DNA from 2 places in the Pseudoclavibacter sp. Marseille-Q434 genome. Region 2 is predicted to be linked to the other one. Evidence: predicted binding sites of a transcription regulator. Region 2 holds the regulator's gene; the other holds the start of a gene.

Region 1 (9,740 bases), 120 kb from region 2:
AGCCCGGCTCGCGCTGCACGTTGGGGTACTCGTCACGCGTGCGCATCGTCGACGGGTTCGGTCCCGTGGAGGTGTTGCGGTCGTTGCCCATCTCGATCTTGATGGTGTTCATGATCGGGCGGTCGCCCCCGAAGAGGGTCTCGATGAGCTCCCAGTACTTCTCCGGATGCTGCGACTTGTAGTCGAGGAGCAGCGCGCTCGTCGAGTTGGCGGTGAGGACGCCGAAGCCCTTGAAGGTGAGCCCGTTCACGTTCTCGGCGGCCGCCGCGACGTCTGCGGCGTCGATGGTGACCGAGACCGGGTCTGATCCTGCGGCCTGGGCAGGTGTCGGTGAGACGAGGACCGGGGCGATCATCGCCACGGCCGTCGCCGCGATGAGGGACAGGCTCATCCGCCTCCTGCGAGCTCTCGGGGTGCTCGAGACTCGATCGAGCCGCTGGTCCTGAGGCATGTGCGCTCTCCGTTCTGTGCGCTGTCCGCGCTGCCTCGTCGACCGAGTGCGCGGCGGGCACGACTGTGTGCTTCCGAGCTGATCTTGGAGGGGGCCCGGGGAAAAGGCCAGCAAAACGAACAGGATCGTTCATGCTCGACGCGAAGCGAACACCTCTGTACGCTCGGATCCGTGGAAGACATGCCGCAGTTCGGTCTGACGAGGCGAGAACGCATCCTCGGCGAGCTCCGGCGCGCGGGCTCCGTACGAGTGGCTGCGCTGGCGCGGCAGCTCGAGGTGTCCGAGCTCACGATTCGGCGTGACATCACGAACCTCTCCGACCGAGGTCTCCTCACCAGGGTTCACGGCGGCGCGACCCTGCGGAGTCGCCTCGACACGTCGGTGCCAACGGTCGCAGCACAGGCCACCCCGATCCGCTTCCGGGTCGGCATGGTCACCCCCTCGCTCAGCTACTACTGGCCGCAGGTCATCGTCGGGGCGCGGGCGGCGGCCACCGACCTCGGCGTGCAGCTGGTGCTCCGCGGCGCCAGCTACTCCGTCGATGATCAGCGTCGACAGATCTCGTCCCTCGTCGAATCCGGAGGCCTGCACGGGATCATCGCGGCGCCGGAGACCAGCGGCCCCGACGGTTGGGCGCTCCTGCACTGGCTGGAGTCTCTCCCGGTGCCCGTCGTGCTGGCGGAACGCCATGCCGCGTCTGTCGGCTCGCTCACGAGTCTCGAATGGGTCACCACGGACCACGTCTTCGGCGGTTCCCTCGCGGCCGAGCACCTTGCGGCGCTCGGACACCGCAGGGTCGGCATCCTGACGTCGGCGGGTTCCCCGACCTCCGCGCAGCTGCGGCAGGGGTGGACCGGCGCCGTCAAGGAGCTCGGCCTTGAGACGGCCGTCGACGTCGACGCGAATCTCGACGCCATGGATGGGCAGGCGAGGGAGGAGCTCATCGCCCGAGTGCTCGACGACTGTCGCCGGGCCTCGGTGAGCGCCCTGCTCATCCACTCGGATCCTCAGGCGGTCCTCCTGCAGCAGTACGCCCGCGACCATGGCTGGTCGATTCCGCAAGACCTCGCGATCATCGCCTACGACGATGAGGTGGCGCAGAATGCCGAGCCGCCCATCACGGCGCTGCGTCCCCCGAAGCAGCACATCGGGCGCCTGGCTGTCGAGACGATGGTGTCTCGCCTCGACGAGGGGCCAGGCCGCCCGGTCCAGCGCACACGGGTCCTCCCCGTGCTGCACGCGCGCAGGTCGACCGCCGTCCCCTCCTGACCGTCAGCGGCCCATCCCCATCGCCTGCTCGTGGTCGATGAGCGCCTGCCGCACGGCGATGTCGGCAGCGTGCCCCGCGAGCTTCCCGCTCGCCCGCACGATGCGGTGGACGGGCACGAAGAGGCCGACGAGGCAGGCCCCGCAGGCGCTCGCGGCAGCCCTGGCGGCGCGGGGATGCCCCGCGATCGCGGCCACGTCGCCGTAGCTGGCGAGGGTGCCTGGCTCGACGAGCCTCGCCGCCCGCCACATGGCGCGGCGCAGCTCGGTGCCGTCCTGGTGGATGTCGATGGTCTCGAGCAGCGCGGGGTCGCCGTCGTCGTAGGCGCGGACGGCGGCGAGCGCCGGGTCGGTGTCGCCGAGCGCCTGCACGTCGAGGAGCTCCGACTGGCGGCCGAACACCGAGTAGGCGAGCGAGCTGGGGTTGCCGAAGCCGGCCGCGCGCACCGTGTCCGAGTCGCCCGCCTTCACGACGGAGAACTGCTCGCCCAGCAGCTCGACGCTGCCGACGCGGAGCGAAAAGGAGGGGGCGGTTCTCTCGTCGTGGGTATCGGCCATGGCAAGAACTCTGCCACGTTCGGAGAAGTCCTGATCAGGCGCGGAAGAGGGCGGCATGCGCGACGCTGGGAGTTGACTGAGGGAGGCCGCCGATGGTGGCACTGACGCGCTCCAGACTCTAAACTTGAGTCATCACGACTCAACTCTTGTTCGTCTGAGTCGAAAGCACACGTTCAACAAGGAGCCCCATGGCAAACATGCAAGGCGCTCAGGCACCAGACGAAGAGGCCAAGAGCGCACTCGAACAATACGGAATCAACCTCACCGACATCGCCCGCTCGGGTAAGCTCGACCCGGTCATCGGTCGTGACTCCGAGATCCGCCGCGTCAGCCAGGTGCTGACCCGCCGCACGAAGAACAACCCCGTGCTGATCGGCGAGCCCGGCGTCGGGAAGACCTCGGTCGTCGAAGGCCTCGCCCAGCGCATCGTCGCCGGCGACGTCGCCGAGTCGCTCAAGGACAAGGAGCTCGTGAGCCTCGACATGTCGGCGCTCATCGCGGGGGCCAAGTACCGCGGCGACTTCGAGGAGCGGCTCAAGGCGGTGCTCAAGGAGATCACCGAGTCCGACGGCCGCATCATCACCTTCATCGACGAGCTGCACACCCTCATGGGCGCTGGCGGCGGCGAGTCGAGCATCTCGGCCGCCAACATGCTCAAGCCCATGCTCGCTCGCGGCGAGCTGCGCCTCATCGGCGCGACCACACTCGACGAGTACCGCCAGTTCATCGAGTCGGATGCGGCGCTCGAGCGACGCTTCCAGCAGGTGTTCGTGGGCGAGCCAAGCGTCGAAGACTCGATCGCCATCCTCCGCGGCCTGAAGGAGCGGTACGAGGCGCACCACAAGGTCTCGATCGCCGACCAGGCGCTCGTCGCCGCTGCCGCGCTCTCGAACCGCTACATCACGGGCCGCAAGCTGCCGGACAAGGCGATCGACCTGATCGACGAGGCCGCGTCCCGCCTCCGCATGGAGATCGACTCCTCGCCGGTCGAGGTCGACACGCTCCAGCGGCAGGTCGACCGGCTTCGCCTCGAGGAGCTGGCGCTCAAGAAGGAGCACGACGACGCGTCCAAGCAGCGTCTCGCCGCGCTCCGTGCCGACCTCGACGCCAAGAATGCGCGCCTGGGGGAGCTGAAGGAGCGCTGGAACGTCGAGCGCGCATCCCTCAACCGCATCGGCGAGCTGCGCGAGCAGCTCGACAACATCCGCATGCGCGCCGACCGGGCGCAGCGCGAGGGCAACCTCGAGCTCGCCTCTCGTCTCCTCTACGGTGAGCTGCCTGGCATTCAGAAGCAGCTGCATGAGGCCGAGGCCACGGAAGATGGCGGGCCCAAGCTCGTCAACGACCACGTCACGGCCGAGGACATCGCCGGGGTCGTGGCCGCGTGGACGGGCATCCCCGTCGGGCGGCTGCTGCAGGGCGAGATGGAGAAGCTCCTCCACCTGGAGGGTGAGCTCGGCAAGCGACTCGTCGGCCAGGAGAAGGCCGCCGCGACGGTGGCGGATGCGATCCGCCGCACCCGCGCGGGCATCGCAGACCCCGACCGTCCAACCGGCTCGTTCCTGTTCCTCGGCCCGACCGGTGTCGGCAAGACGGAGCTGGCGCGTGCGCTCGCCGAGCTCCTCTTCGACGACGAGAAGGCCATGATCCGCATCGACATGTCGGAGTACGGGGAGAAGCACTCCGTCGCCCGACTCGTCGGCGCCCCTCCCGGGTACGTCGGCTACGAGCAGGGCGGGCAGCTCACGGAGGCCGTGCGGCGCAGGCCGTACTCGGTGGTGCTGTTCGACGAGGTCGAGAAGGCACATCCGGAGGTCTTCGACATCCTCCTGCAGGTGCTCGACGACGGGCGGCTCACCGACGGGCAGGGCCGCACGGTCGACTTCCGCAACGTCATCCTCATCCTCACCTCCAACCTGGGCTCGCAGTTCCTGATCGACCCGCTGCTCTCCCAGGAGGAGCGCGAGGACCGCGTCATGGCGGCTGTCCGGCAGTCGTTCAAGCCGGAGTTCGTGAACCGCCTCGACGACATCGTCGTGTTCAGCGCGCTCTCGCAGGACGAGCTCGCGCAGATCGTGGCGCTCTACATCGACCGCCTGCAGCGCAGGCTGGGCGAGCGGAGGCTCACGATCAAAGTCGACGACGATGCGCGGGCCTGGCTCGCCGAGCGCGGCTACGACCCCATCTACGGGGCCCGGCCGCTGCGGCGCCTCATGCAGCGCGAGATCGACGACCGCCTCGCGCGGGCGCTCCTCGCGGGAACCGTGCGCGACGGCGACACCGTCTCGGTGGTCGTGGCGAGCGACGGCGACTCGCTCAACGTGCAGTCGACGACGCCGCACACGGCCGCAGTGGAGTAGGCGGCTGGCGGCGGGGGAACGTGGTGCCGGAGATCTCTGGTGGGTAACTCGGGCGCGTCGTGCGCATCGCCTGTCCGCATCCGCGCTTATCTTGAGCGGCATGGAGCACCTGCGCTGGATACTGCCACTCATCGCCGCGCCCGTCGTCGCCGTGCTCGGCATCGTCGGCGTCATCGCCCTCTCGTTCCGGAGGCTCACGTCCGCGCCGGTCGCGAGCGACGACGTCATGGTGCTGTTCGGTCGCGACGCCTACCAGTTCTTCCTCGGCACGCTCGTGCCGTTCGTGCTCCTGGTCTTCATCGTCGGCCTCATCGTCTACGCCGTCTACGCCGTCGGGACGACGTTCGGGTGGATCGCGCTCCGTGAGACCCCGCTCTTCAAGACCTGGACGCTGCCCCTGCTCTTCTCGCCAGCCATCGCCGTGGTCGCCTTCTTCGTCGTCGCGTTCATGCCGTTCGTCGCGGGACCGAGCGAGGCGCTCGTGCCGGTCGTCAGCGCGTTCGGCGCGTTCATGGTGTGCCTCGCCGTCGCGGGTGCGCTGTGGTTCCGTGCGACGCTCGGCGCCCGCGCCAACAAGCGCGCCGCGGAGGCGGCGCCGGTGACCGGCGAGGTCGGCGTCACCGCCTGAGGTCGGCGTCGTACCCGCATTCGGGTGCCGTTTCCGCTTCTGCGACGGAGCGGGGAGGACTGACCTGGCCGAACGTCGGCGGGCGGTCGTACGTTGGCAGGATGACGTCGAAACGAGGCTCTCAGGTCGGTCGCTTCATCTGGCTCGGGATGCTCGTCGCCCTGGTCATCTTCGGGCTGGCAACCGCGCCTGAGCTGCTCGAGGGGCTCCACCTCGGTCCAGGGGCAGACGAGGTCGCGTTCAGCTTCGCCACGCTCGCGTACTTCCTGCTCCTCCCCGCCGCGCTGCTCGCGTTGGTGATCCTGTCGACGTACGTCGTCCGCGTCGACCTCCTGCACGCCATGGAGAGTCGGTGGGCATCCCGGATTCGTACTGAGTCAGGCGCCACCAAATCCAGCAACGCCGAGAAGTTGCGGAGGCGAGGACGTTGGGCGCTGCCGCTGCTTGCGCTGGCCGGAACGCTTGCGCTCACCGCGGCTGTCGTCGCCCTGGCCTTCACCGGGTATGACGGGGGTCCGTACGCGGAAGATGACGTCGCTCGGACACTCAGGGGTCTCGGCCTGGCGCTGCTGTTCTGGGCTAGCGTTCTCTTCGCAGTACTTCTGCTCTTCGGACTCGGGCGGGCGTCGCTTCGCGGGGCGGCTGCGAATCGACGAGAGAGCAGGCACCGCAAAGGCAACTACACGCGCAAGGAGCGTTCGCAGTTCGAGACTCAGCGGTACTCGCATGACCGGCTTGCGGCCGCGCTCCGCTTCCGAGATGAGCTGCTCGATGAACGCGTTCCGCAGACCATCGATGTCTGGGATTTCGGAGCCGCGGACGGCGAGGTGTTCTTCCAGGACGCGCCGGCGACCTATGCGCGGTACTACGGCCGCGACGTCGCGTACTCGACGAGTTCAGGCTTCTTCTTCGGCCACCCGGCTTTCGTCGTGGCTGGTCTCGCGGTGACCGCCATGGGCAACGCCTCGGCGCGATCTCGAGCTCAGATGGAAGCCGCGGAGCAGTGGCGCGAGTGGCAGACCGCTCGTGTCCTCGTCTCGAACCAGCGCCTCGTGTGCTTTGCGGGTGGGCGGTGGTTGTCGTTCTGGTACTCGGGCGTCGTCGCGAGCTACCCGTCGCTGCGTGAGCGGTCGCTGGTGCTGCAGTTCGACGGGGCGGAGCCATTGATGCTCGTGGGTGATCACGTGCCCGTCGCCGTCATGATGGCCACGTACTCGATGCACGGGGCGCGAGGGCTCGCGGGACACCCCGACCTCGTGGCTGCCGCCGACGCGCTCCAGCCCGCGCGCCGGTCGGAGTCTGCGACCGGGGCTGGATGAAGCGGAACCTGTCGGCGCTGGAGCGCACTGCGCTGCGCGAGGCGAGAGGCATCCCGCACGCCGAGAGCGGACCTGTGGTCGTCGACCGTGAGGTGCGACGACGACAGGCCCCTCTGCGTTTCGCGGGACCGGCAGGGGGTCGGGTCACTCGTCGAAGATGATGACTTGTCGCACGGCCTGCCCGTCGGCGAGCTTGTCGAGCGAGTCGTTGATCTCCGACAGACGGATGCGTCCGGAGATGAGCTCCTCGACCGGCAGCTTCCCGTCGCGCCAGAGCTGCGCGTAGACGGGGATGTCGCGCGCGGGCACGGCTGACCCGAGGTAGGACCCGACGATGGTCCGCGCCTCTCCGGTGAGCCCGAGCGGCGCGATGGATGAGCGGGCGTCAGGCGAGGGCAGGCCGACGGTGACCGTCGTGCCGCCGATGCCGGTGGCTGCGACTGCCGTCTCGAAGGCGCGGGGGTGTCCGGCCGCCTCGATGACGATGGGCGCCTTCACACCGTTCTCGGCCAGTTCGGCCGGTGTGTAGACCTCGCTCGCGCCGAGCTCGAGGGCGCGGGTCAGCTTCTCGGGGTTCGCGTCGACGCCGATGACCTTGCCCTTCTCCAGCGAGACAGCGGTGAGGAGGGCAGCCATCCCGACTCCTCCGAGTCCCACGATCATGACGGCGTCGCCGTCCTGCGGCTTCCCGGCGTTGATGACCGCGCCGCCGCCGGTGAGGACTGCGCAGCCGAGCACGGCTGCGATCTCCGGCGGCACGTCGTGTCCGATGGGGACGACCGACTGGCGGTTGAGCACGGCGTGCGTCGCGAACCCGGAGACGCCGACGTGGTGGAAGACGTCCTCCCCGTCGCGGTGGAGCCGGAAGTGCTCGCCGACGAGGTATCCGGCGTTATTGGCGACGCTGCCGGGAGTGCACGGCAGCTTTCCGTCGGTCCTGCAGTTGTCGCACTCGCCGCAGCGGGGGAGGAAGACGGTCGTCACCTGCTCCCCGATCTCGAGGTCGGTGACGTTCGCGCCCACCTTCTCCACGATGCCGGAGGCCTCGTGGCCGAGCAGCATGGGCGTCGGCCTGACCCGGTTCCCGTCGACGACGGACAGGTCGGAGTGGCAGAGCCCAGCCGCTCTGATGCGGATCAGGACCTCGTCTGGTCCCGGATCGTCGAGTTCGATGTCGACGATCTTCAACGGCTTCGACTCCGAGTAGGGCCGTGGCAGGCCGATCTCCTCGAGGACCGCTCCTTGGATGTTCATGCTGACTCCTTCGTCGGGACATGCGGTGGATGCTTGGGCCCGTTCCGGGCTCGGTTCAGTACGACTTCGGCAGCCCCAGCACCTTCGTGGCGACGAAGCTGCGGACCAGGTTGTTGTTGATAGGGGCGACGGAGAACATCCGCGTCTCGCGGAACTTGCGTTCGACGTCGTACTCGTCGACGAACCCGTAGCCACCGTGCGTGTCGAGGCACATGTTGGCGGCCGCCCAGGATGCTTCGGAGCTGAGCAGCTTCGCCATGTTGGCCTCAGCGCCTGCGGGCTCGCCCGCGTCGAAGCGTGCGGTCGCCTCGTCCCGCATCAGCTCCGCCGCGCGCACCTTCATGTAGGCGTCCGCGATGGGGAACTGCACGCCCTGGTTGGCGCCGATGGGCCGCCCGAAGACCTGGCGCGACTTGGCGTAGGCGACGGCCCGCTCGATGAACCAGTAGCCGTCGCCGATGGCTTCGGAGGCGAGGAGGATGCGCTCGGCGTTCCAACCGTCGAGGACGTGGCGGAATCCGTTGCCTACGCGTCCGATGACGGCGTCGCCGGGCACGCGGACCCCTCGGTAGGTGACCTGGTTGGTGGCGTAGTTGAACATCGTGCGGACCGGTGTGACCACGAGGGCGCCTGGCTGCTGTTCGCGGATCTCACGCAGATCGAGGAGGAACAGCGTCAGGCCGTCCGTTGTGCCCTTTGGCGTCTCCGAGGTGCGGGTGAGCACGAGGGCGAGGTCGGATTCCTCGAAGCGGCTCGTCCAGGTCTTGTGGCCGTCGATAACGTAGTCGTCGCCGACGCGGGTCGCCGTCGTCGTGATGGCGAGCGTGTCCGAGCCGGCGTCCTCGGTGATCGAGAACGCCTGGAGGCGGATGCTGCCGTCGGCGATGCCCGGCAGGTAGCGGTCCTTCTGCGCGTCGGTGCCGTGGCGGAGGAGGGCGGCCATCGTATACATCTGCGCGTGGCAGGCGGCGGAGTGCCCGCCGGACCGATTGATGGCCTCCATGACGCCGGTTGCCGCGTCGATGCCGTAGCCGCCTCCGCCGTATCCGCGGGGGATCATGACCGACAGCAAGCCCGCGGCTCCCATCGCATCCACGAACTCCTGCGGGTAGCGGCGCTCGCGGTCGGTCTCTCGCCAGTAGGCATCGCCGAAGCGCTCGCAGACCGCTTCGGTTCGTTCGCGCAGGGCGGTCCTGTCGTCGCTGGCAGTCAGGCTGGTCACGGCTGCTCTCCTTCGATCGATGGGCACACCGCTCTTCTGAGCGACAGACCTTCAAATATTTTTAGCGTGCGCCAAACGTAGCAAGGCTGATAGCCAGCTACAAGACGTTGACCACGTGAATATATTCGCTTACGGTGATCGGGAAGCGCTCCGCAAGCTCGTCACCCGCAGAGCCCGAGCGCCTCCCCCCGTTGGGCCAATCAAAGGAGATGGCACATGACGAACGACATCAAGCTCCACATCCTGGAGTCAGGAACCATGGAAGCCGACCTCACCTGGCTGCTCCTGAAGCCAGGCAGGGTCATCAAGACCCGGGATCACCGCCACGACGAACGCGCCTGGGGGCAGGTGCCGACGCACGCGGTCCTCATCGACCACCCGGAGGGGCGCATCCTCTGGGACACGGGCGTGCCCCGCAACTGGGCCGAGCACTGGGCGCCGACCGGATTCGACGAGTTCTTCCCCGTCATCGACGATCCGGAAGCCGACACCGGCTACCTCGACTCGAGCCTCAAGCAGCTCGAGCTCACCCCGGACGACATCGACATCCTCGTGCTCTCCCACCTGCACTTCGACCACGCCGCCAACGCCAGGATGTTCGACAACGGCAAGACGCGCATCGTCACCAGCCAGGCCGAGCTCGACGGTGTCGCCAGCATCACCGGATACAACCAGGGCGCCC
Region 2 (9,740 bases):
CATGAGCTGCCGGGCCCCTGTGGGCAGCATCATCGCCGCATACACCGTGACCAGCGCGAAGAGGGCTGCGGTCAGGACGTAGGCGACGACGACGAAGGTGCGCCGCACCTTGCCGTGCATGCGATCGACGACGAGCGTGACCGCGATGTGCTCACTGTGCCGCACGGCGACGGGGATGGCCGCCATGACGCACCACACGAACATGAGGGTCGCGAACTCCTCAGACCACACCGTGGGGCTGTTGAGCACGTACCTCATGAACACCTGGAACACGAGGACGAGGCTGATGAGCGTGACCGCAACGGCGGCGATCGTGAGGAGTACACGCTCGATGCCCGTGAAGATCCGGCCGACGACGCCGCCGATCACGGGACCATCACCAGCTTCACGATGTCACCGGGGCCGTCTGCGGCCATCCTGGTGGTGATCTCGGCTCCCTCTTCCAGGGACGTCGTCCGCGAGACGATGGCGTCGGCCAGACCGGGGTGCCGGTCGAGGACGTCCAGCGCGGTCGAGAAGTCCGCCTTCGTGTACATGGCTGTGCCGAGGAGGGCGATCTCGCGAACCTGCAGCTCGCCCACGGGAACCGGCACGGGCTTACCGAAGACGGCGACCTGCACGATGGCGCCTCCAGGTGCGACAGCCGCGAAGGCCCGCTCGAGGAGAGCCGGCACGCCAGCCGCCACGAAGACCGCGTCGTAGCTGTGGGACTCCAGGTCGACGTCCGGAACGTGCACTCCGGTCGCCCCGAGGGACTCGAGCATCGGATGCACATGGGTGCGCGGCTCGATCACATCGAGCGTCTCCGCACCGGAGTCACGGAGCACGCGAGCGACGAGCGCACCGATGGTTCCGCCGCCGAGGACGAGCGACCGCGTGCGGGCCCGCTCTCCCAGCTGGGCGACCGCGTGGGCCGCGACCGCGATGGGTTCGGCGAGAGCGAGGTGCTCATCGGCGATGCCGTCCGGTGCAGGGATGATGGTGGTCGCGGGGACGGCGGTGAACTCCGCGAAGGAGCCGTCCCACGCGGCGATGCCGAGCATCTGCTTGCTCGCGCAGAGGTGGTAGCGGTTGCTTGCGCAGAGTGCGCACTCGCCGCAGGAGCGCTGAGGGTCGATGACAACGCGATCTCCGATTGTGAGTCCGTCGACGCCGGATCCGACCTCGGCGACGCGCCCGCCCGCCTCGTGGCCTGAGATGAGCGGTGGGATGCGGAACGGATGCGTGCCGCGCAGCGCAGCCAGGTCGGAGCCGCACACGCCGGTGGAGGTCACCTGCACCACCACCTCGCCTGGTCGGGCTTGGGGTTTCGGAATGTCGACCACCTGGGCTTTCCCAGATTCGTCGAAACGGATAGCGCGCATTCGGCTGCTCTTCCCCGCGACTCACGGCCGCGTTGCTTCGCGTGCGGGTAGGTGCTTGCGGTGCGAATCCAGCACTGGATGGCACGCGACAAGCTGACTGATTGCATCCTATCATACCAGTTGGGCCGCAGCTCTGGTGCGGCAGAATGGAAACCACACCTACGAAGGGAGCGCTGATGCCTGAGGCAGCCAGCACACAGCGCACACCGCAGACAGGGATCGTTCGCCAGAAGCGGCTCTCCGACCAGGTAGCGGACGCGATCAAGGACGACATCCTGGAGCGTGGGCTGGAGCCCGGCGACAAGCTCCCGTCCGAACGCGAGCTCTGCGAGACCTACGGCGTCTCACGCACCGTCATCCGAGAGGCAGTCCAGGCGCTCACCGCGAAGAGCATAGTGATCGCGACTCCCGGCTCCGGACTCACCGTCGCCCGCGCGAGCATCGACGACGTCGGCCAGATGCTGCAGATGTTCCTCCGAAACGGACCGGACGTCCCCTACCTGCAGCTGCACGAGGTGCGCGCGACGCTCGAGGTCTCCGTCGCGGGGCTCGCAGCCGAGCGCATCGACGACACCGGCATCAGCGCGCTCGCCGACCTCTGCGAACAGCTGCCCTCGTTCTCCGACGACATCGCCGCCGCCTCGCGCAACGACTACGACTTCCACCGCGGGCTCGCCGTAGCCACCGGGAACGACTTCTTCGTCACGCTCTACGACGTCCTCGGAGAGGGACTCATGCAGACCCGCATCGCCACCTTCTCCTTCGACCCCAGGCGCATCGACGTCGTGGCTCGGGCCCATGCGGCGATCGTCGCGCGTCTCGCAGCCCACGACTCCGATGGCGCGAGCAAGGCCATGGTGGATCACCTCGGCGAGGTGCGCGAGACCTGGATCCTGCACCAGTCGCATCCGTCACCCTGACCGCAGCACCAGTCGCTGTGTGACTACACAGCGATTATGGATGCGCGCTTCCTAGCCTTCGTTGGATCCCCGGGCGGCCAGCCACGCGGGCCCAGACGACAAAGGAGTTGCGATATGACAGATTTCAGCGGACGTTCAGTCCTCATCACCGGTGGAGCGGGCGGCATCGGCGCTGCGACCGCAGAGGAGTTCCTCAAGCTGGGGGCCCGCGTGGCTCTGGTCGACCTGTTCGCCGAGCCGCTCGAGGCCACGCGCGAGCGCCTCGCGGCACACGGGGACGTCATCACGATCACTGCGGACGTCACCAATGAGGCAGACGTCGAGCGCTACGTCGCCGAGACCGTCGAGGCGTTCGGCACCATCGACGTGTTCTTCAACAACGCCGGCATCGAAGGCGCCGTCGGCCCGCTCACGGAGGCGAGCGTCGACAACTACGAGAAGGTGTTCGCCGTCAACGTCCGCGGAGTCTTCCTCGGCATGAAGCACGTGCTCAAGGTCATGACCGAGCGCGGCAGCGGCAGCATCATCAACACCTCCTCGGAGGCAGGCCTCGACGGGTCGCCGGGCGTCTCCGCCTACGTCGCGTCGAAGCACGCCGTCGTCGGCTTCACGAAGTCGGCCGCGCTCGAGGTCGCGGCGACCGGGGTGCGGGTCAACAGCATCCACCCGTCCGGCGTGAACACGCAGATGGTGCGGCGCCTCGAGGAAGGATTCGGCGGCGGCGACACCGAGGCCGCGAAGGCAGGCTTCCAGGCGGCGATCCCGATGGGCCGCTACGCGGAGCCGCTCGACATCGCGCGCGTCGTCGTGTTCCTCGGCTCGGACGAGGCGTCGTTCGTGACCGGCGCGCAGTGGCGCGTCGACGGCGGCAACGGCGCCCGCTGACCAGAGCATCCTCCGCGCCGCGCGCGGGCGAAGGCAGACTCACGCAGTCAGAGTTGTGGCCCGGTGCTGCTCCCGAGAACGGGAACAGCATCGGGCCACAACTCTGTGGTGCTCGCGGCTCACCGGGTCGCCTCTCCCGAGGCGCGGCACAGCCCGCGGCACCCGCGCCTCCCGCCGCCCCTCAGGCGAGACTCGTCAGCACGAACAGCGTCGCGCGCAGCGGCGAGAGCGCGATCGCGACGGCGAGGTCGTGAGGCGTGCACCCGGCCTCGAGCCGATGCGACGTGAACGACGCCCCGCTTGTCACGACCGGCGCCCCATTGCGGGAGACCTGAACGCTCGAGAGGCCGACGCCGCGCATCGTCCACTCGGTGCCGTCGACGCCGCCGATGCGAGCCCGCACCGTGCGCGAGCGGCGAGTGAGCTGAAGGTCGAATCGCCGAGCATGCGGCTGCGTCACCTCGCCGGCGATACCGCCGACGACGAGCTGCATCGGGAACCGGAATGCGCCCTCGGGTGCGACCCAGGCCGCCCCGCGGTGGTGCTTCTCGTCGGCGATGAGCTCGGCGGTCGGGAGCCCGTCGCCGGAGGCCGTCGCGCGCCAGGGGTCGGCCGAGTACACGAGCGTGGCCGTGCCGAAGGGGGTCGCAGCCCGCCACACCTCTTCCGGTGACCGGTGGGTGATCGGGAACCGCTGGGACCGGAATGCACGGATGCTCACGGCGCGTTCCTCGGCGTGCCTAGTCGTTCGCGGGCTTCTTCGCGGTGGGGCGACGCCTGCGCACGGGGCGTGGGCGCTCCTCGGCTTCGCGTTCCGCCTCGTGCACGCGAGCCGGCCGCCAGACGACAACCTCGGTGCGGCGTGCAGTGCGGCGCCCGTGCGCGAGTGGCACGACGTCGCCGCGCTCGCCAGCCGCGAAGACCCGGCCGCCCAGTCGGGTGAGACGCTCGTCGGCGAGCTCCACCTCGAGCGCCCGCACGCGCCGCCGCAGCCCGAGCACCTCACGCTGCAGCTCGAGCACGCGCGCGATGCCTTCGAGGCTCACGCCCTCGTTCGAGAGCACTGCGATCTCCCGCAGCTGCGCCACGTCGCGCAGCGAATAGCGCCGCACGCGGCCCGCCGTACGCTGCGGCGTGACCAGACCCATCCGGTCGTATTGCCGCAGGGTCTGCGGGTGCATGTTCGCGAGCTCGGCGGCCATGGCGATCGCGAAGATCGGGGCGTCCTCGTCGAGGTCGGAGGGGAGTGCCATGAGCGCCCCTACCTGCCTTGGCGGGCGAGGCGGAGGAGATCCTCGCGCGGGCTCTCGTCACCGGATGCGGCGACGAAGTCAGCGAGGGCCTTCTCCTGCGCACTTGAGAGATGGTTCGGGACCGCGACCTCCAGGTGCACGAGCAGATCGCCCTTGCCCTTCTTCGTCTCGATGCCGCGGCCTTTGACGCGCAGCGTCTTGCCGTTCGGGGTGCCGGGCGCGACCTTCACGCGCACGGTGCCGCCGTCGACCGTGGGTACCTCGATGGTCGCGCCGAGCACTGCCTCCGCGAAGGAGACGGGCACGGTGACCTCGAGGTTGAGGCCCGAGCGGGTGAAGACGGGGTCCGGGCGAACCGTCACCGTGAGGATCAGGTCTCCCGCTTCGCCGCCGTTGGGGCTCTGGCCGCCCTTGCCGCGGAGTCGGATCTTCTGCCCGTCCTCGACGCCGGCCGGAACGCGCACCTTCACGACGCGTCCGTCCTGCCCCTGCAGCTCCACGGTGTCGCCCTTGATGGCGGTCATGAAACCGAGGGTCGTGGATGCGCTCTGGTCGCGGCCCTTCTGCGGTCCGGTCTGGAACCCGGCGGGGCGACCTGCGCCGCCGCCGAAGCTGCCGGCGCCGAATCCGCCGCCGCCTCCGCCGAACATGGAGCCGAGGAGGTCCTCGAAGTCCGCATTCGACGCGCCTCGGCGCGCACCGCCGCCGTTGAACATCCCGCCGAACACGTCCTCGAAGCCCGCGCCTCCGGGGCCGCCTGGGCCCTGCTGGAAGCGGGCGCCGGAGCCCATCGCGCGCATCTGGTCGTACTCTGCGCGGTGCTCTGGGTCGGAGATCACGGAGTAGGCCTCGGAGATCTCCTTGAACTTCGCCTCAGCAGCGGTGTCGCCCGGGTGCGAGTCAGGGTGGTACTGACGCGCGAGCTTCCGGTACTGCTTCTTGAGGTCTTTTTCGTCTACGTCCTTCGATACGCCGAGCACCGCGTAGAAGTCCTTGTCAAACCAATCCTGACTGGCCATATGGTCCTTCTGTTCCTAGGAATGAGCATGTCTTCTGGATGAACACGAGAGGGGGCCCGCGTCTGCGGTGCCCCCTGCCGTGTTCGATCGGTGCGGGTGCGCCGATCGCGGTGCTTACGAAGCGGGTACGAACACCGCTGCCTTCGCGACGCGGACCACGCGGTCGCCAACCGTGTAGCCGCGCTCGACAACATCGGCGATGGTGTCGGTGGTGACGCTCGGGTTCGGGAGCTGCGCGATCGCCTCGTACCGCTGCGGGTCAAAGGCCTCGCCGGCCTCGCCGTAGGCGGTGAGGCCGAGGCGCTCGACCGCCGTGCGGAGCTTGTTGGCGATGACGGCCATGGGCGTGTCCTCGACGAGGTCGCCGTGCTTCTGGGCACGGTCGAAGTCGTCGAGCACCGGGAGGAGGGAGCGGAGCACTTCAGCCTTGGTGGCGTCGTATGCCTCGCTCTTCTCACGGTCGGTGCGGCGGCGGTAGTTGGCGTACTCCGCCTGGACGCGCTGCAGGTCCTGGAGGCGCTCCTGGGCGAGATCGCTCTCGCCAGGCGTGCCCTCGGTTGGTGCGTCTTCCGCGCCTTCCCCGCTGAGGAGCTTCTCGAGGTCCTCAACGCTCAGACCTTCAGCCGCGGCTTCAGCAGCCTCGCCGGTCGCCGGGTCGGTGTCGTCCGGGGTGGACTCCGCCGACTCGGCACCAGCAGCCTTGCCGAGGTCGCGAACTTCGCCAGTCTCCGGGTCGATCCGACGCTTGTCGTTGATGATCGGCTCGTTTGCTTCTCCCGAGTTCTCGGGACCGCGTGCTTCTGACTCGTTTCGCTCTTCAGCCATGACTACTTGTTGTCCTTGTCGTCCTCGTCATCCACGACCTCGGCGTCGACGATGTCATCGTCGGCCGCCTGGTCTCCGGCGGGTGCGTCAGCCGTGGGGGCTTCCGCTGCCTGCTCAGCCTGGGCTGCGGCGTAGATTGCCTCGCCGAGCTTCGTCTGGCTGGTGTTGAGCTTGTCGAGCGCCGACTTCACTGCCGCGTCGTCGTCGCCTGCGAGAGCCGTCTTGAGGGCGTCGACGTCGCCCTGGACCTCGTTCTTGACGTCGGCGGGGAGCTTGTCGTCGTTCTCGGTGAGCACCTTCTCGACCTGGTAGACCGTGGTCTCGGCGATGTTGCGCTGCTCAGCGCCTTCGCGACGCTTCTTGTCCTCTTCCGCGTGCTCTTCCGCCTCGCGGACCATGCGCTCGATGTCTTCCTTGCCGAGGCTGGAGCCGCCGGTGATCGTCATCGACTGCTCCTTGCCCGTGCCCTTGTCCTTTGCGGAGACGTGCACGATGCCGTTGGCGTCGATGTCGAACGTGACCTCGATCTGCGGCATGCCACGGGGGGCCGGTGCGATGCCGGTGAGCTCGAAGGTGCCGAGGTTCTTGTTGTCGCGGGTGAACTCACGCTCGCCCTGGAAGACCTGGATCTGCACGGACGGCTGGTTGTCGTCTGCCGTCGTGAAGGTCTCGCTGCGCTTGGTCGGGATGGCCGTGTTGCGCTCGATGAGCTTGGTCATGATGCCACCCTTGGTCTCGATGCCGAGGGAGAGCGGGGTGACGTCGATGAGGAGGACGTCCTTGCGCTCGCCCTTCAGCACGCCAGCCTGGAGTGCTGCGCCGACGGCGACGACCTCGTCAGGGTTGACACCCTTGTTGGCATCCTTGCCGCTGAGCTTCTTGACGAGCTCTGCGACTGCGGGCATGCGGGTGGAGCCACCGACGAGGACGACGTGGTCGATCTGGTCGACGTTGATGCCGGCTTCGCGGATGACGTCTTCGAACGGCTTGCGGGTGCGCTCCAGGAGGTCCTTGGTGAGGTCCTCGAACTTGGCGCGAGTGATGCTCGTGTCGAGGTTCGCGGGGCCGTTCTCGGTGAGGGAGAGGTAGGGCAGCTGGATGCTGGCGCTCGTGGAGCTGGAGAGCTCCTTCTTCGCCTGCTCAGCGGCTTCCTTCAGACGCTGGAGTGCGATCTTGTCGTTCGCGACGTCGACGCCGGTCTGCGACTTGAACTCCGTGATGAGGTACTTGACGAGGCGGTCGTCCCAGTCGTCGCCACCGAGGCGGTTGTCGCCGGCGGTGGAGCGCACCTGGATCGTGGAGAAGTCGTCGTCCTTGCCCACTTCGAGGAGCGAGACGTCGAACGTTCCGCCACCGAGGTCGAAGACGAGGATGAGCTCGTCTTCCTTGCCCTTGTCGAGGCCGTATGCGAGCGCGGCCGCCGTGGGCTCGTTGATGATGCGGAGCACGTTGAGGCCGGCGATCTCGCCGGCTTCCTTCGTGGCCTGACGCTCTGCGTCGTTGAAGTACGCGGGAACGGTGATGACGGCGTCGGTCACCTTGTCGCCCAGGTACTGCTCGGCGTCGCGCTTGAGCTTGCCGAGGATGCGCGCGGAGATCTCCTGCGCGGTGTACTTCTTGTCGTCGATGCCCTGGGTCCAGGTGGTTCCCATGTGGCGCTTGACGGAGCCGATGGTGCGGTCGACGTTGGTGACTGCCTGGCGCTTGGCGGTCTCGCCGACGAGCACGTCGCCGTCCTTCGTGAAGGCGACGATGGACGGGGTGGTGCGGAAGCCCTCGGCGTTTGCGATGACCTTCGGCTCGCCACCCTCGAGGACTGCGACGCAGGAGTTCGTGGTTCCGAGGTCGATTCCAACAGCACGTGACATGTGTGGTTCTCCTTTTGTAGAGCTGCTTGTGTGAGTCTGAGTCGGCCCGGGTTGCTGTCTCGATCGTGTGCGTCGAGACAGATGCAGACCTGAGCCGTATGCACTCAAGTTTACTCATCGGGCTCCGACCGTCAAGCTCAGTGGCTGAGAGTTGAGTGTGAGCGACTCAAGTCTGGTGGCCGTCACGTGGGGCAACTTTTCTGCGCGGAACGTCACCGAGCGACCGCCCCGCACCCACTGTTACGCGATTCCTGGACGCCGCCCGAGCTTCCTGCGACGCTCTCGCCAGCCCGCCACTCCGAGCGCGCCGCCTCCGGGCTCCCAGTGCATCCAACCCGTGCATGCATCCGCGACAGGACCGTCATGACCAGACGCCGCTCCATCTTCTCCGCCGCCGTCATCGGCGCCGCCCTCACCTCCCTCCTGCTCAGCGGATGCGCGACCGGGCAGAGCACCGCGAGCGCGGGTTCCGACACCCCCAGGCAGGGCGGTGACCTCGTGCACGCCGTCACCGCCATCGCCGACGGCTGGCAGCAGCAGCAGTCCAACAACTGGCACAAGAGCCAGGTGTGGACGCAGCTCGTCGAGACGCTCGTCTACGTCGACAGCACCGGCGAGGTGCACCCGTGGCTCGCCGAGTCGTAGGAGGAGAGCGAGGACGGACTCCAGTACACGCTGAAGCTGCGCGACGACGTGACCTTCTCGGACGGCACGCCGCTCAACGCAGACGTCGTCGCGAAGAACCTCGAGGTGCTGGGCCTCGGCGACGAGAGCAAGGGCATCACCCGCTCGCCCATCGTGCCCGGCGAGTTCGCGAGCGCCGAAGCCGTCGACGACACGACCGTGCTCGTGACCCTCAGCTCCCCCAACCGCGGGTTCATCCCGAGCCTCGGCTTCTTCGCCGCAGGCATCCTCGGCGAGAGCACGATCGACCTGCCCCTCGAGGAGCAGGCGAAGCTCGAGAACGTCGTCGGCACGGGCCCCTTCGTCTTCGAGTCGCAGGTGCCGGAGCGCGAGATCGTCGTCACGAAGCGCGACGACTACAACTGGGCGAGCGAGGCGTTCGCCCACGAGGGCCCCGCCTACCTCGACTCCATCACCTTCAACGTGCTCGAGGAGGACTCCGCCCGCCAGGGCGCCCTCGAGGCCGGCCAGGTCGACTCGGTGCACTTCGTGCAGCCGAGCGAGGAGCAGCGCCTCACGGACGAGGGCTTCAACGTCATCTACGGCGAGTACCTCGGCACGCCCATCAACTTCGTGCTGCGCCCCAACGCAGAGATCACGGACGACGCGAAGGTGCGCCAGGCCATCCAGCACGGCGTGAATCGCGAGGAGATCGTCGACACCGTCTACAACTCCAACTGGAAGCCCGCCACCTCGTCGGTGCAGGCCGCGACGCCGGGCTGGGTCGACCTGAGCGAGAACCTCGCCTTCGACCAGGACCTCTCGAACACGCTGCTCGACGAATCGGGGTGGACCGAGACGGACGGTGACGGCTACCGGGTCAAGGGCGGCACGCGACTCACGATCCCCGCGTACACCTCCCCGTTCGTCAACGGGTCTGGCCAGATCCTCGAACTCGCCAAGCAGCAGCTCAAGGCCATCG

What was found. Region 2 encodes HspR, which represses chaperone genes until heat shock. Its sites were predicted from a motif close to AAGTTGAGTCNNNNNGACTCAACTT; they were not measured.
Region 1: a site for HspR is predicted at 2,397-2,421, ahead of ACQFZP_RS12010 (ATP-dependent Clp protease ATP-binding subunit). Genes of this name have one in related genera too.

Annotation. Positions count from the first base shown of each region.
Region 1 is NZ_JBNPQH010000002.1:1,069,480-1,079,219, forward strand. It holds gene ACQFZP_RS11995 (fibronectin type III domain-containing protein) at 1-391, opposite strand, end outside; gene ACQFZP_RS12000 (substrate-binding domain-containing protein) at 632-1,720, shown strand; gene ACQFZP_RS12005 (methylated-DNA--[protein]-cysteine S-methyltransferase) at 1,724-2,275, opposite strand; gene ACQFZP_RS12010 (ATP-dependent Clp protease ATP-binding subunit) at 2,464-4,635, shown strand; gene ACQFZP_RS12015 (hypothetical protein) at 4,736-5,263, shown strand; gene ACQFZP_RS12020 (hypothetical protein) at 5,365-6,582, shown strand; gene ACQFZP_RS12025 (alcohol dehydrogenase catalytic domain-containing protein) at 6,727-7,836, opposite strand; gene ACQFZP_RS12030 (acyl-CoA dehydrogenase family protein) at 7,892-9,058, opposite strand; gene ACQFZP_RS12035 (N-acyl homoserine lactonase family protein) at 9,275-9,740, shown strand, end outside.
Region 2 is NZ_JBNPQH010000002.1:952,165-961,904, reverse strand. It holds gene ACQFZP_RS11470 (TRAP transporter small permease) at 1-369, opposite strand, end outside; gene ACQFZP_RS11465 (zinc-dependent alcohol dehydrogenase) at 366-1,364, opposite strand; gene ACQFZP_RS11460 (FadR/GntR family transcriptional regulator) at 1,541-2,284, shown strand; gene ACQFZP_RS11455 (SDR family NAD(P)-dependent oxidoreductase) at 2,399-3,169, shown strand; gene ACQFZP_RS11450 (hypothetical protein) at 3,351-3,890, opposite strand; gene ACQFZP_RS11445 (heat shock protein transcriptional repressor HspR) at 3,910-4,422, opposite strand; gene ACQFZP_RS11440 (DnaJ C-terminal domain-containing protein) at 4,431-5,441, opposite strand; gene ACQFZP_RS11435 (nucleotide exchange factor GrpE) at 5,556-6,266, opposite strand; gene dnaK (molecular chaperone DnaK) at 6,269-8,134, opposite strand; gene ACQFZP_RS11425 (hypothetical protein) at 8,498-8,779, shown strand; partial or broken gene ACQFZP_RS11420 (ABC transporter substrate-binding protein) at 8,792-9,740, shown strand, end outside.